Regions from separate parts of the Pseudonocardia sp. ICBG1034 genome, predicted to be linked through region 2. Evidence: riboswitches for the same ligand, from Rfam matches in the RefSeq annotation. Region 2 holds a riboswitch; the other holds the start of a gene.
What was found. A riboswitch is a leader RNA that binds a small molecule or an ion and turns the genes downstream of it on or off. The one in region 2 is predicted to bind thiamine pyrophosphate.
Positions count from the first base shown of each region.

Region 1: linked by a shared signal. The riboswitch ahead of thiO (glycine oxidase ThiO) and the one ahead of KPF22_RS18500 (ABC transporter substrate-binding protein) in region 2 are both predicted to bind thiamine pyrophosphate.

Region 1 is NZ_JAHLEK010000015.1:551,977-558,959, forward strand. It holds gene KPF22_RS04265 (ectoine synthase) at 1-238, shown strand, start outside; gene thpD (ectoine hydroxylase) at 367-1,293, shown strand; gene KPF22_RS04275 (SGNH/GDSL hydrolase family protein) at 1,305-2,093, opposite strand; gene KPF22_RS04280 (DUF3159 domain-containing protein) at 2,248-2,916, shown strand; gene KPF22_RS04285 (hypothetical protein) at 3,189-4,382, shown strand; gene thiE (thiamine phosphate synthase) at 4,449-5,150, opposite strand; TPP riboswitch at 5,181-5,290, shown strand; gene thiO (glycine oxidase ThiO) at 5,287-6,459, shown strand; gene thiS (sulfur carrier protein ThiS) at 6,459-6,659, shown strand; gene KPF22_RS04305 (thiazole synthase) at 6,662-6,983, shown strand, end outside.
Region 2 is NZ_JAHLEK010000017.1:815,544-822,526, forward strand. It holds gene KPF22_RS18485 (sugar ABC transporter substrate-binding protein) at 1-111, opposite strand, end outside; gene KPF22_RS18490 (ABC transporter ATP-binding protein) at 363-1,091, opposite strand; gene KPF22_RS18495 (ABC transporter permease) at 1,088-1,855, opposite strand; gene KPF22_RS18500 (ABC transporter substrate-binding protein) at 1,852-2,877, opposite strand; TPP riboswitch at 2,869-2,982, opposite strand; gene KPF22_RS18505 (hypothetical protein) at 3,209-3,931, shown strand; gene KPF22_RS18510 (hypothetical protein) at 3,939-4,364, opposite strand; gene KPF22_RS18515 (choline dehydrogenase) at 4,486-6,189, shown strand; gene KPF22_RS18520 (hypothetical protein) at 6,282-6,467, opposite strand; gene KPF22_RS18525 (DMT family transporter) at 6,830-6,983, shown strand, end outside.

The sequences.
Region 1 (6,983 bases), on a different contig from region 2:
GTACGCGAACCACATCGAGGCCGTCTTCATCACCGAGGGCGAGGGCGAGCTCTACGACAAGGACAACGACGTCACGTACCAGCTCAAGCCGGGCTCGATCTACGTGCTGAGCGGCAACGAGAAGCACCAGCTCCGCCCGAAGACAACCATCAAGTGCGTGTGTGTCTTCAACCCGCCGGTCACCGGCCGGGAGGTGCACGACGAGAACGGCGTGTACCCGCTGATCACGGAGGACTGAACCTCCGTCCCGAGATCGACATCGCGAGGGGTGTTTCCGCTGCGTGACAGCGGGAACGCCCCTCGCGGTCGTTCACACGACGTCCATCCGAAGGGACACCGAACCCACAGCGACTCACAGGAGGGTCCATGACCGCACTGGTCGGCAACGACGAACCGCGTCTCGTGCGTGGAGCCGGGGACCGCTACCCCACGCGCGTCTCGAACACCCCCGCCTTCATCGACCGCGCCGAGCCCACCGTGTGGGGCGACCGGGCGAGCGCCGGCATGTTCGGCGCCCAGGAGCTCGAGGCGCACGAGCGCGACGGCTTCGTGCAGGTGCCGGGCCTGCTGACGGCCGACGAGATCGTGGAGTACCAGGCCGAGCTGGACCGGCTCGCCCACGACCCCGAGGTCCGCGCCGACGAGCGCTGCATCGTCGAGAAGTCCTCCGACGAGGTCCGCTCGATCTTCGAGGTCCATCGGATCTCCGAGGCGATCGGCCGGCTGGTGCGCGACGAGCGGGTGCTGTCGCGGGCCCGTCAGATCCTCGGCTCCGACGTGTACGTCCACCAGAGCCGCATCAACTACAAGCCCGGGCTCGGCGGCGGGGGCTTCTTCTGGCACTCCGACTTCGAGACCTGGCACGCCGAGGACGGCATGCCCGGCCCGCGCGCGGTGAGCTGCTCGATCTCGCTGACCGACAACCACGCGTTCAACGGCTGCCTGATGATCATGCCGGGGTCGCACCGGACCTTCGTGTCCTGCGTCGGTGAGACGCCGGAGGACTACCACCTGACGTCGCTGACGGAGCAGGAGATCGGCACCCCCGACCCGGAGTCCATCTCGAAGCTGGCCCAGCGGCACGGCATCGCGATGATGACCGGCGACGCGGGCTGCGCCACGTTCTTCGACTCCAACTGCATGCACGGGTCGGGGGACAACATCACCCCGTACCCGCGCTCGAACATCTTCCTGGTGTTCAACAGCGTCGAGAACGCCTGCGTGGCGCCGTTCTCCGCGCCGCGGCCGCGGCCGTCGCACATCGCCGCCCGGGACCACTCACCGGTCCGCTGAGCGGCTCGCGCTCAGGCGTCCTGAAGGGGTGAGAGTTCCGGACGCTTGGGCCGGTACCCGTCCCACGTGTGCCCTCCGCGCAGCCGCTTGCGCAGGTACGGCATCACGTGGTGGGTGACCCACCGCAGGTCCTCGGCCTGGCGCGCGGTCCAGGGGGTCGGTCCGCCCTCGGGCTCCGGCCACGGCCCGCGCCAGTCCGGGGCCTGCTCACCGAGGGTCTCCAGCACCCGCCAGGCGACCCGCTCGTGCGCGTGCGGGACCAGGTGCAGCCGGTCCGGCCCCCAGGCCCGCGGGTCGGCGAGGCAGTCCATCGCCCACAGGTCGACGACGCGGCAGCCGTGCCGTTCGGCGGCGGCCCGCATGTCCTCGTTGTAGCAGGCGATCCGGCCGCGCAGCCTGCGGATGAACGGGTGCATCCGGCGCAGGTCGAAGCCGGTGAAGATCAGCACCTCGGCGCCGGTCGCGACCAGCCGGCCGAGCGCGGCGTCGAAGCGGGCGGCGAGGTCGTCGACGTCGCAGGACCAGCCGATGATGTCGTTGCCGCCCGCGCAGAAGGTGATCAGGTCGGGGCGCATCCGTTCGGCGACGGGGAGCTGCTCGGCGACGATCTCGTCGAGGACCTTCCCGCGCACGGCGAGGTTGGCGTAGCCGAAGCCCGGGCGGCGGTGGGCGAGGGTCTCGGCGACGCGGTCGGCCCAGCCGCGGGCCCGGCCGTCGGGGGTGAGATCGTCGAGCCCCTCGGTGAAACTGTCGCCGATCGCGACATAGCTCCGGTGCTGTGCGTGCGTCTGCCGGTGCATCGGCACGGCCCCCTCTCGTCCCCGGTCCTCCGCGTGCCTTGTCTGTTGTTCACCGCAACGATGTCCGGTGTTACGCCGATGATCACCCTGTTCCGCGCTGTCCGCCAATCCGATCCCGTCGACCCGGCGCGCGGGATAGGGCACCCTTAGCGGGGTGACGTCCGATCGCGCTCCGCACACCGCATCCCGGGAGGACCCGAGGCTCGCCGAACTGCTCGGTGGCCGGGCCGGTGCCGTGGACGCCTCGATCCCGGTGGTCGCGTTCGTGCTCGCCTGGGTGGTGGCGGGGGCGGCGGGGTCGGCGTTCCCGATCAACTGGGGGGCCGGTGCGGCGATCGTCGCGGGGGCCGCGGTGGCAGGGTGGCGGCTGTACCGCGGCCGGCGGCCGCGGGCGGTGCTGTTCGGGCTGGCCGGGGTCGTCGTCGCGGCCGGGATCGCGCTGGTGACCGGGCGGGCGTCGGACTTCTTCCTGGTCCAGATCGTGTCCAACGTCGGCAGCGCGCTGGCCTGGGCGATCTCGGTCGTCGTGCGGTGGCCGCTGCTGGGGGTCGTCGTCGGCGGGCTGCTGGGACAGCGCACGAGGTGGCGGCGCGACCCGGACCTGCTCCGCGGGTACCAGCGGGCGTCCTGGGCGTGGGTGGCGCAGTACGTCCTGCGGCTGTCGGTGTTCCTCCCGTTGTGGGCGGCCGACCAGGTCGTGCTCCTGGGTGTCGCGCGGACCGTGCTGAGCCCGGTGCTGGTGGGGCTGAGCGTGCTCGTGTCGTGGCCGTTGCTGCGTACGGCGCTGCCGGCCGATCACCCGGGCATTCGTCACCCCCGGTGACAGGCGCTGACACCTCGTAGCGCTAGAATCGTGATCTTCCCGTGACCTTCGGCGGGTCGTGTGAAGGTCACCACTTCGGGTGATCGTCCGGCGCAATCGTGGCCGCCCGGACGTTCCCCCGGGGCGAGCCGCCGCACCGACGATCACTGCAAGGAGCCATGCCACACCAGCGCCCCCCGGAGCCCGGCTTCGGCGACGCCCCCCGTGGCGTCCCCGGCCCGGCCCGTCCCCCCGCCCAGCCGTCCGCTCCCCGACCAGGCACCGGTCGCCCGGTGGCCGCCCCCGACGCCCCGCGGCTGCCCCGTCAGCGCACCGCACATCCGCCCCGCACGCACGGCGGCCGGGTCCCGCAGCAGCCGTCGGGCACCGTCCGCGGCCGGACGACGCAGACCCCGCCCGGTGGCCGTCCGGTGAGCCCCGTCGTGCCCGGTCCGGGCGTGCCGGACGGGACCCCGCCCGGCGGGCGTCCGCGCACCCGGGTGCTGCCGCCCGCGTCGGACACGACCCGCGCGGCCGGTCCCGGCGGTCCGGTGGGCCCGGTCGGCGGTGGACCGAAGGGACCCGGCGGGTCCGGGGGCTCGGGCGGGTCCGGTGACAGCTCCGGCGACGCCTCGTCGGACACCACGAAGGCGAGCGGCCTCAAGGCCGACCTCAGCCCGACGAAGATCGCAGCCGGCGCCGGCGCGGCGATCGTCACGGCGGTGCTCGGCTCGTTCCTCGGCGCGGTCGGCACGGTGATCGGCGCGGCGCTCGGCTCGATCATCTCGACGCTGGCCACCACGCTGTTCACCCGCTCGCTCGAGGTCAGCAAGGACAAGGCACTCGAGCTGAAGGACAGGGCGACCCGGCGCGGCAAGGGCGTCGCCGAGGGCACCGCGGTCGCCGCGCAGAACGGTGCCGGCCACGGTCTCGCCGGGCCCACCGGCGAGGAGACGGTGCTGCTGGACCCGTGGCAGACACCCGGCGGCACCACCCGCGCCGCCGGAGCGGGCCACAGCCGGTTCCGCCGGGTCCGGGTCACCCGCAAGACGGTCATCGTGTCCGCGGTGCTCGGCGTCGTCACCTTCGCGGTGTCGATGTTCCTGATCTCGGGCATCGAGTTCGTGAAGGGCTCGTCGCTGTCCGGCTCGTCCGGGACCTCGGTGAGCAACGTCGTCCGCGGCGGTGCTCCCCCCACCCAGCAGGAGAACGACCGGGGCGAGGGCTCCGGGGGCGACTCGTCGACGTCGTCGTCGAGCTCGACCTCCACCGAGGAGTCGGGCACCAGCACGTCGGAGTCGTCGACCGGCACCCGTGACCGGGACTCCGGTCAGGACGGCTCGGACTCGTCGAACCCGCTGCAGGACGGGCTGAACCGGGTCCTGCCGACCCAGCAGCCGGGCTCCGGCCAGTCGGGTCAGGACTCGGGCGGGCAGAGCTCCGGCGGCCAGGGCTCGGGCAACCAGGGTTCCGGCACGCAGAACTGATCCGCGGCGCCGGATCCCGGCGCCGCGGGGCCGGTTCGAGCGCGGCCGGGCCCGGCGCAGGCGGGCTCAGTGCAGGCGGGCCCGCAGCGCCGCCGCGGCCGCGCGCGGGTCCTCGGCCTCGGTGATCGCCCGGACGACGACGATCCGGTCCGCACCGGCGTCGAGGACCTCGTCCAGGCGGTCGCCGTCGATGCCCCCGATCGCGAACCACGGCCGCGCCGGGGCCCGTCCGGCGACCGTGCGCACCAGGTCCAGGCCGGGTGCCGGACGTCCCGGCTTGGTCGGGGTCGGCCAGCACGGGCCGACGCAGAAGTAGTCCACGCCGTCCTCGTCGGCGGCGGTCAGGGTCTCGGCGGGGCTGTGCGAGGACCGGCCGATGAGCACGTCGTCGCCGACGACCCGGCGCGCCCACGCCACCGGCAGGTCGTCCTGGCCGAGGTGCAGCACGTCGGCGCCCGCGGCGAGCGCGACGTCGGCGCGGTCGTTCACCGCGAGCAGCGCGCCGTGCCGGCGGCAGGCGTCGGCGAGCACCTCCAGTGCGGCGAGCTCCGCGCTCGCCTCCAGCGGCCCGCCGGGCCCGCCCTTGTCCCGCAGCTGGACGATGTCGACCCCGCCGGCGAGCGCGGCGTCGGCGAACTCCGCCAGGTCACCGCGCGCGGTGCGGGCGTCGGTGCACAGGTAGAGACGGGCGTCGGTGAGGCCGTCGAGCCGGGCGCGACGGGTGTCGCCGGTGCCGGGACGGGTATCGGTGTCGGACACGGCTCGCAGGCTACGGCGTAGCCTGGGCCCCGGACGACGACGAACCACGGGAGCCCGGGCAGCGGGCTGAGAGGGGACCCGCGACGCGGTCCCGACCGTCGAACCTGATCCGGGTCATGCCGGCGCAGGGAGTGAGGTGGATCCGATGAGCGCGAGTGCCGGACGGCTGGTCGTCGCGGGTGCGGGGGCCGTCGGCCTGTCCGTCGCCCGCGCGGCGGCCCGCGACGGCTGGTCGGTGACGGTGTTCGACCCGGCCCCCGGCCGCGGCGCGTCCTGGGTGGCCGGCGGGATGCTCGCCCCGGTCACCGAGGCCTGGCCCGGCGAGGAGGACCTCCTCGCCCTCGGGCTGGACTCGGTCGCGCGCTGGCCGGAGTTCGCCGCGGCCCTGTCCGCCGACGCCGGCACCGACGCCGGGCTGCACCCGGAGGGCACCGTCGTCGCCGCGACCGGGTCCGGGGACCGCGCCGAGCTGACCGCACTCGCGGACTACCTGGAGTCCCTCGGCCGCGACGTGCACCGGCTGACCGGTCGCGAGCTGCGCCGGCTCGAACCCGCGCTGGGCCCGGAGGTCCGTGGCGGCCTCTCGGTGCCCGACGACCCGTCGGTGGACAACCGGCGGCTGCTCGCCGCCCTGGCGACCGCAGCCGGGCGGGCCGGGGTCGTCGTCTCCGACCGCGGGGTCGCGCGCGTCCTCGACGACGGCGCCCGTGTCACCGGCGTGCGGCTCGCGGACGGGACCGAGGTCGCGGCGGACGCGGTCGTCGTCGCGGCGGGGGCGCACTCGTCGTCGCTGCACCCGGTGCTCGACGGGCTGGTCCGCCCGGTGAAGGGCGAGATCCTGCGGCTGACCCGCCGCGCCGGTGCCCTGCCGCCGCCGTCGCGGACGGTGCGGGCGCTCGTCGACGGGCGCCCGGTCTACGCCGTGCCGCGGACGCTGCCCGGGTACGGCGACCTCGTGATCGGCGCGACGACGGCGGAGAACGGCTTCGACACCGACGTCACCGTCGGTGGGGTGCGCGACCTGCTGCGCGACGCGGAGCGGATCCTGCCCGGCATCGCCGAGTACGCCCTGACCGAGACCGCCGCCGGACTGCGGCCGGGCAGCCGGGACAACCTGCCGCTGATCGGGCGCACCGGGCCCGACGGGCTGGTCGCGGCCACCGGGCACGGCCGCAACGGGATGCTGCTGGTACCGGTGACCGCGGCGGCCGTCGCGGCGGTGCTGCGCGGCGACGACGTACCGGAACCGGTCCGCGCGGCGGATCCGCGACGGTTCGCCCCGGCCGCCGCCGGGGCACGCGAGGAGGGGAACCATTGATGCGGATCGTGCTGAACGGCGAGCACCGCGACGTCGACGACGGCGCCGACCTCGCCCGGATCCTGGCCGAGGCCGGGCTGCCGGAGCGGGGGATCGCCGTCGCCGTGGACGGGGAGGTCGTACCGCGCACCTCGTGGGCCGGGCACCGCCCCGCCGACGGCGCGCGGGTCGAGGTCCTGACCGCGGTACAGGGAGGATGAGCATGGCTGTGCAGACCGACAAGCTCGCGTTCGGCGACCACCTGTTCGACTCGCGGCTGGTGATGGGCACCGGTGGTGCCGCGAACCTGGAGATCCTGGAGCGGGCGCTGGTCGCGTCCGGCACCGAGCTGACGACGGTGGCGCTGCGCCGTGTCGACGTCGCGGGCGGGACCGGGCTGCTGGACCTGCTGCGCCGCCTCGGGATCGCCGTGCTGCCCAACACCGCGGGCTGCCGGACCGCCGCCGAGGCGGTGCTCACGGCGCGGATGGCGCGCGAGGCGATGGAGACCGACCTGGTGAAGCTGGAGGTCGTCGCCGACGAGA
Region 2 (6,983 bases):
GCCGCCGGCGCTGTTCTGTCCGCAGCCCGCGACGGCCAGCAGCAGGCCGAGACCCGCCGCCGCGACCGCCCGACGCAGCCGGGGACCGCGCCCCGTGTTCCGTGCCCCCATCGGGGTCTCCCTCCACCACGTTGTGGACCGCTCGCATGATCACGAACGGGTGAATGTTGCGAGCGCCAACGTATTGGGCGGAACCGGTTCTGCGACAGCCTTCTGAATCGAGAGAGTTCCCCTTCTGACATCACGATCCGGTTACGAACATCGACTTTGTTGCCCTGCGGCACGATCCGGACGGCCGCAACGGCACCGGAACGCAGTGGCGGGCGGCGACCACCGGTCCCTGCCCCCGGGGTCGATCCACCTCAGCCGCGCAGGGTCTCCAGCAGGTCCGCCTCGACCGCGGCCAGGGTCGGGTCGGTACGGTTGCGCGGCCGCCCGGCGTCGACGACGACCTCCCGCACCACGGTCGCCGGGCGCGGCGAGAAGACCAGCACCCGGTCCGAGAGCAGGACCGCCTCCCGCACGTCGTGGGTGATCAGGACCGTCGTCCAGCCGTAGCGGGCGCGCACCGACTCCAGCCAGTCCTGCATCGCGGTCCGGGTGAGCGCGTCCAGCGCGCCGAACGGCTCGTCGAGCAGCAGCACCTCGCGCCCCCCGACGACGGTGCGCAGCAGCGCCGCGCGCTGGCGCATGCCGCCCGACAGCGCACCCGGGCGGGCGTCCTCGAAGCCGGCGAGCCCGAACGGCTCGAACAGCGCGCGGGCACGCTCGCGGGCCTCGCGGCGCCCCACGCCGGCGACCTCCAGCCCGAGGGTGGTGTTGTCGAGCACGGTGCGCCACGGGAACAGCAGGTCCTGCTGGGGCATCAGGCCGAACGGGGCGCCGCGCACCGGGCCGCCGTCGACCTCGATCCCGCCGGTCACCGTCGCCCCGTCGAGGATGCCCGCCAGGGCCCCGAACAGCGTCGACTTGCCGCATCCCGACGGCCCGACGAGCGACACGAACTCCCCCGGCGCGACGTCCAGGCTCACCCCGGACAGCACCGGCAGGTCGCCGTAGGAGACCGACAGGTCGCGCACCACGACCTTCACCGCGCACCGTGCCCGTCGTGGTCGGCCACGTACCAGGGCGTGACCAGGCGCTGCAGCAGGAAGGTCAGCGCGAACAGTGTCACCGACAGCACCGCGGTCACGCCGACGGCGGCGAGCACCAGGTCGGTGCGGAACTGGTTCTTCTGCAGCTGCATGAAGATGCCCAGGCCGGCCCGGGCGCCGACGTACTCGGCGAAGATCGCCCCGGTGACGGCGTAGGTGATCGCGATCCGCAGCGCCGTGAAGAACGACGGCAGCGCCCCGGGCAGCCGCACGTAGCGGAACCGCTGCCAGCGCGAGGCCCCCATCGACCGCAGCAGCGCGGTCGCGGACCGGTCGGTCGCGGCGAAGCCCTCGATCAGCCCGACCGCCACCGGGAAGAACGTCACCAGCGCGATGACCAGCACCTTCGGCAGCAGGCCGAACCCGAACCAGATGATGAGCAGCGGGGCGATCGCGACCACCGGCAACGTCTGCGAGGCCACCAGCAGCGGGGTCAGCGCCCGGCGCAGCCACGGCGAGAAGTCCACCGCGACCGCGGCCGCCCAGGCCAGCGCCATCGAGACGGTGAACCCGATCAGCGTCACCTGGACCGTCGGCAGCGTGTTCGCCCACAGCTCGGCCCGGAACGCCCAGCCCTGCTCGACCACCCGCAGCGGCGAGGGCAGTAGCTGGGGGCGGGTGCCGGCGACGGTGACCGCGACCTGCCAGGCGACCAGCAGGGCGGTGACCAGCGCCGCGGCCGGCCACAGCCGGCGGATCACGGTGCCAGGTAGTCGTTGGTGAACCAGGTCGAGAAGTCCGGCTTCTGCCGCACCGGGGCGCCGTCCGGCCCCGCGACGGTGCCCGTGTCGTAGAGGAACCCGGAGAACCCGGCCCACTGCTGCGGGGTCTGGAACCCGACGCGGCCCTGCGTGTCGCGCAGGAAGCGCTCGCTGAGCATCTGCGCGCCCCGGTCGACCAGCGCGTCGGAGGTGAAGGCTCCGGGGTTGGCCTCCTTCAGCATCCGGGCTGCGGTCGCCGGGTCCTGCGCGGCCAGCGCATAGCCCTTCTGGACGGCCTGCACGAACGCGCGGGCCCGGTCGGGGTTGTCACGCAACCAGGTCGAGTTGCCCAGCAGCAGCACGTTGTAGGAGTCCGGGAAGCCGTAGTCGGTGTAGCGGAAGGTGCGGATCGGCTCGCCCCGAAGCTGCGCCTCGATGCCCTCGACGTTGACGAACGGCTCGGTGAAGTCGGCCTGGCCGGAGTAGAGCGCCTCGTAGGCCGCGGTGGACAGGACCTCGGTGCGGAAGTCGCCGCGCCCGCCGTCGGCCCGGATCACGGCCTGCATCTTCTGGTTCTCACCGGGCCCGCCGAACCCGGCGTAGACCTTGCCGTCGAGGTCACGCGGGCGCCGGATGTCGGTGCGGTCGGAGCGCACCGCGATCTCGGTCGCCCAGTGCTGCAGGATCGCCATCACCGAGGTGATGTCGGCGCCCGCGGCCTTCGAGAACGTGAAGGAGTCCTGGAAGCCGATGCCGAAGTCCGCGGCGCCGGAACCGACCAGGGTGTCCGGTGAGGTCTGGTTGTAGGGCAGGAACTCGACGTCGAGGCCGGCGTCGCGGAAGTAGCCCGCCTGCTGGGCGGCGAACAGCCCGATGTGGTTGGTGTTCGGCGTCCAGTCCAGGGCGACGCGGATCGGCCCGCCCCCGGCGGGGCCGCCGGGGCCGTCGGCCACGGCGCAGCCGGACAGGGCCAGCGCGAGCGCCAGCGCGACGGCGAGCGGACGGAGAGCACGTGACAACACGGAGCGGCCTCCCTACGCCGGTGTGACCCGGATCAGGTTCGAACGGTCGGCGGCCGGTCCTGCCGCCCTCTCAGCCTCGGTGCGCGGGCTCCCGCGGTACGTCCTCCGAACCTTACGCGGCCCACCCGGTCCTGCCGGGGGGACCTCCGTCGCACCGGCCGACCGGACACCCCCGGTCACCGGAGCCTCCGGTTCCGTCACCTGCGGTGATCGCCGGGACGGGCCGGGCGAGCCGCCGTCCGCGGCGGCGACCACGATCGTTATCCTCGCCACCACACCCGCGACGCTGTGTCACGAACCCGCTCGCGGGAGCTGACGCGGAAGGGACGAGATGGCGGCCTCGCTCTGGACCTCCGGTACGACCGGGCGGCCGACCCCCGACCCGGCACCCGCCCTGGTGCGGGTCGCGTTGCAGGCCGGCGCCACCTCCGTGGCGCACGCCGACGTCGCCGCGATGCTGTCCGGGATCTGTGTCGCGCTGGTGCCCGCCGCCCGGGTCGGGGGTGCCGCGCTGCTGCTGCGCGAGCCCGCCGACCCCCGCGACCCCGAGGCCCGGCGGGTGTTCGGCTCCGACACCGCCGCGCTGCGCCTGGGTGAGCTGCAGCGCCGGGCCGACGCCGGGCCGGGCCCCGCCGCCGAGCGCGGCGACCGCACGCTGACCACCCCGGACCTGACCCGGTCCGGACCGCCCGAGCTGGCCGCCGCCGCGGCCGACTGCGGCCTGGTCCGCTCGCTGTCGGTGCCGGTCCCGGTCGCCGGGCGCACCGCGGGCGTCCTGCAGCTGTTCGCCCGCGGCGGGCCCGACGACCCGCTCGGCGAGCGTCTGGTCGTCGCGCTGGCGCCGGTGGTGACCGCGCTGGCGGCCCGGCTCACCGACGTCCGCGAGCTGGCCCGGCTGCAGCTGCGCGCCGCGCAGCCGTCGGTGCCGGAACAGCCCGACGCGCTCGACCGCACCGCGCTGATCCCGGCGGCCCGCCGCCCCCCCGTGGTGCCGGTGGCGCCGCGGGTGCCCGTCCAGCGGCAGGCGCGGCACCGCAGGCACGACCAGGGCTGACCCGGGTTCAGGCTTCCGGCCGGTCCCGGCGGGCCGCACAGCGTTCGAGGAGCTGCTGGTGTTCCTGCAGGTAGGCCGACACGCGCTGGCGGCTGACCCCGAACAGCCTGCCGATTCCGGCGATCGTCTCGCCCTCGCCGTGCAGCGCGACGGCCTCCTCGCGTCGGAACCGGCCACCGACGGCGCCCAGGCCGTCGAGGGTGCGGGTGAGGGTCTCCACGATCAGCGGCCGTGCCTCGCGCGGGACGATCGCCCGCCAGCTCAACCCCTGCGACCGCAGCTCCTGCAGCTCGGCCACCCGTTCACGGGCCGAGGACAGCTCGGCGACCGACGCCTCCAGCTGGGCGGCGAGGGCGGCCAACGCGGCGTCGGCGTCGTCCGCGGCGGCGTCGCGGAGGTGCGCTCCGTCCTCGGCGTCACGCTCGGTCGTCATCACACCATCGAGCCTACGGGGGCGGCGGCGACGGCCGGTGGGCGCGGCGTACCGTGATCCACGCAAGGGGGGTTGCTCCCTCGAACAGGGCAATCCCGACAGTGGGTGTGGAGGGCGCGCAATGGGCCGGTACGACGTCGTCATCGTCGGCGGGGGATCCGCGGGGTCGGTGCTGGCCGCCCGGCTCACCGAGGATCCCACGCGCCGGGTGCTGATGCTCGAGGCGGGCCGGCCCGACCACCGCTGGGACCCCATCATCCGGATGCCCGCCGCGCTGTCGAAGGCGTGGGGCAACCCCCGCTACGACTGGTGCTACGTCACCGAGCCCGAGGCCGGTCTGGCCGGGCGCCGGATCGCCGTCCCGCGCGGGAAGGTGCTGGGCGGCAGCAGCAGCATCAACGGGATGGTCTACCAGCGGGCCCATCCGGGCGACTACGACCGCTGGTCCCGCCTGCCCGGCTGCGGACAGTGGAGCTCGGCCCACCTGCTGCCCTACTTCCGCCGCCTGGAGCGGCGGATGTCCGAGCACGGCACCCCGCTGGCCGACGGCGGCCACGGGCCGCAGGTCCTCGAGCGCGCCCCGGCCGCGGGCCCGCTGAACGCGGCGTTCCTGGCCGCGGCGCAGCAGGCCGGGCACGCGCTGCTCGACTCGACGAACGGCCCGGTCCAGGAGGGCTTCTCGCGCACCGAGCGCACGATCTCGCGCGGGCGCCGCTTCTCGGCGACCGACGCCTGGCTGCACCCGGTCGCCGACTCGCGGCCCAACCTGACCGTCCGCACCGGCGCCCTGGTCCGCGCGCTGCGCACCGACGCCCGCGGTACCCGGGTCATCGGCGTCCGCTACCGCGCCGCCGACGGCACCCTCCGCGACGTCGACGCCGGCGAGACCCTGCTGGCCGCCGGCTCCATCGCCACCCCGCAGCTGCTCCAGGTGTCCGGCTTCGGCGACCCGGAGCACCTCGCGGGCATCGGCGTCGAGACCCGGGTGGCGCTGCCCGGGGTCGGCGCGAACCTGCAGGACCACCTCGCGGTGCACCTGCAGCACGCCTGCTCCCAGCCCATCTCGCTGGCCCCGCACCGGGCCCCGCACCGGCTGCCCGCCGCGGCGGCCCGCTGGCTCGTCTCGGGCACCGGGATCGGGGCCAGCAACCACTTCGAGATCGGCGGGTTCGCCTCCACCTCGATGGCCGGGGGCATCCCCGACGTGATGATGCTGTTCGCGCCGGTCGCGATGCGCTTCGCGCCGGACGTCCCGCCGGTCGGGCACGGCTACGAGATGCACGTCTCGGTGATGGCGGGCGACGTCCGCGGGACGGTGCGGGCGGTGTCCCGCGACACCGCCGTCCCGCCGCGCCTGGTGCAGAACTACCTGGTCACCGACGGCGACCGGCGTCGCTGGGTGGAGGCCGTCGGCCTGGCCCGGGAGATCCTCACCCAGCCGGCGTTCGCGGGTCTCGACGCCGGGGAGACCTTCCCCGGTGAGGGTGTCCGCTCCGACGCCGAGATCCTCGACTGGGTGTCCCGGCGCGCCCAGAACGGGCTGCACCCGACCAGCACCGCGCGGATGGGTACCGACGCCGACGCCGTCGTGGACCCGTCGACGCTGCGCGTGCACGGCACCGAGGGTCTGCGGGTCGTCGACGCGTCGATCTTCCCGGACGTGCCCAACGCCAACACCTACGGCCCGGTGGTGATGGTGGCCGAGCGGGCCGCCGACATCGTCACCGGCGCCACGCCGCTGCCCGCCGACCCGGCGCCGTCGCGGCCGGCCGGGGCGTACGGGGGCCCGGGCACCGGCCCGGAGCCGCTCGCACCGGTGTCCTGAGCACCCCCGGACATGCCGAACGGGGCGGGGATCCGATCGGATCCCCGCCCCGTTCGCGGGTCTGAGTGGGGGCGCGGGTGGCGCCCCGGGTGTCACTCCCCGGTCTGCACCTGCACCCCGGACTCACGCAGCTTGGCGGCGTGGGCGTTGCCGTGGTGGTTGCAGAACAGGAGTTCCCCACCGGAGGGCAGGATCGCGCGCACCTTGGCAGCCGCACCGCAGCGGTCGCAACGGTCGGCAAGGGTCAGTTCGGGCCGGGTCAGCGTTTCGGGCTGCATAGCGGTCTCCCTCCGTCGCGGCGGCGGGCTTCGGGCGCTCGCCGCCGTATCACTGTGACGACCGCACGAGCGGCTCGCCCACACCTGTACAGACGCCCGAGGCCCCTGTACGTGTTCCCGGGATGCGTCGCGACGTCCGTCACGTGTGGCGTGCGCCGCACGGTTCGGTGGCGCCGCGATGTACCCGCGGTGACCGATTGCGTATGAAGTTGACTGCGTGTGAATCATGCGGGCAACTCGCCCGACGTGCAAGCGCGCCACGGTAAATACGGTGTGTCGCGGTCTACGTTGGCCGGGTGAGTCCCCGCCCGTCGCCCGATCGTGTTCCCGCTCCGTTGCTGTTCCTGGCCGGTGGGACCTCGATGTACGTGGGGGCCGCGCTGGCCGTCGGGCTGTTCGACCGGCTCGCGCCGTCGGCGGTCGCCGAGCTGCGCCTCATCGGTGCCGCGCTGGTCCTGCTGGCGTGGCGCCGTCCCGGCCGCGACGCCTGGCGTGGCGTCCGGCTCGTCCGCGCGG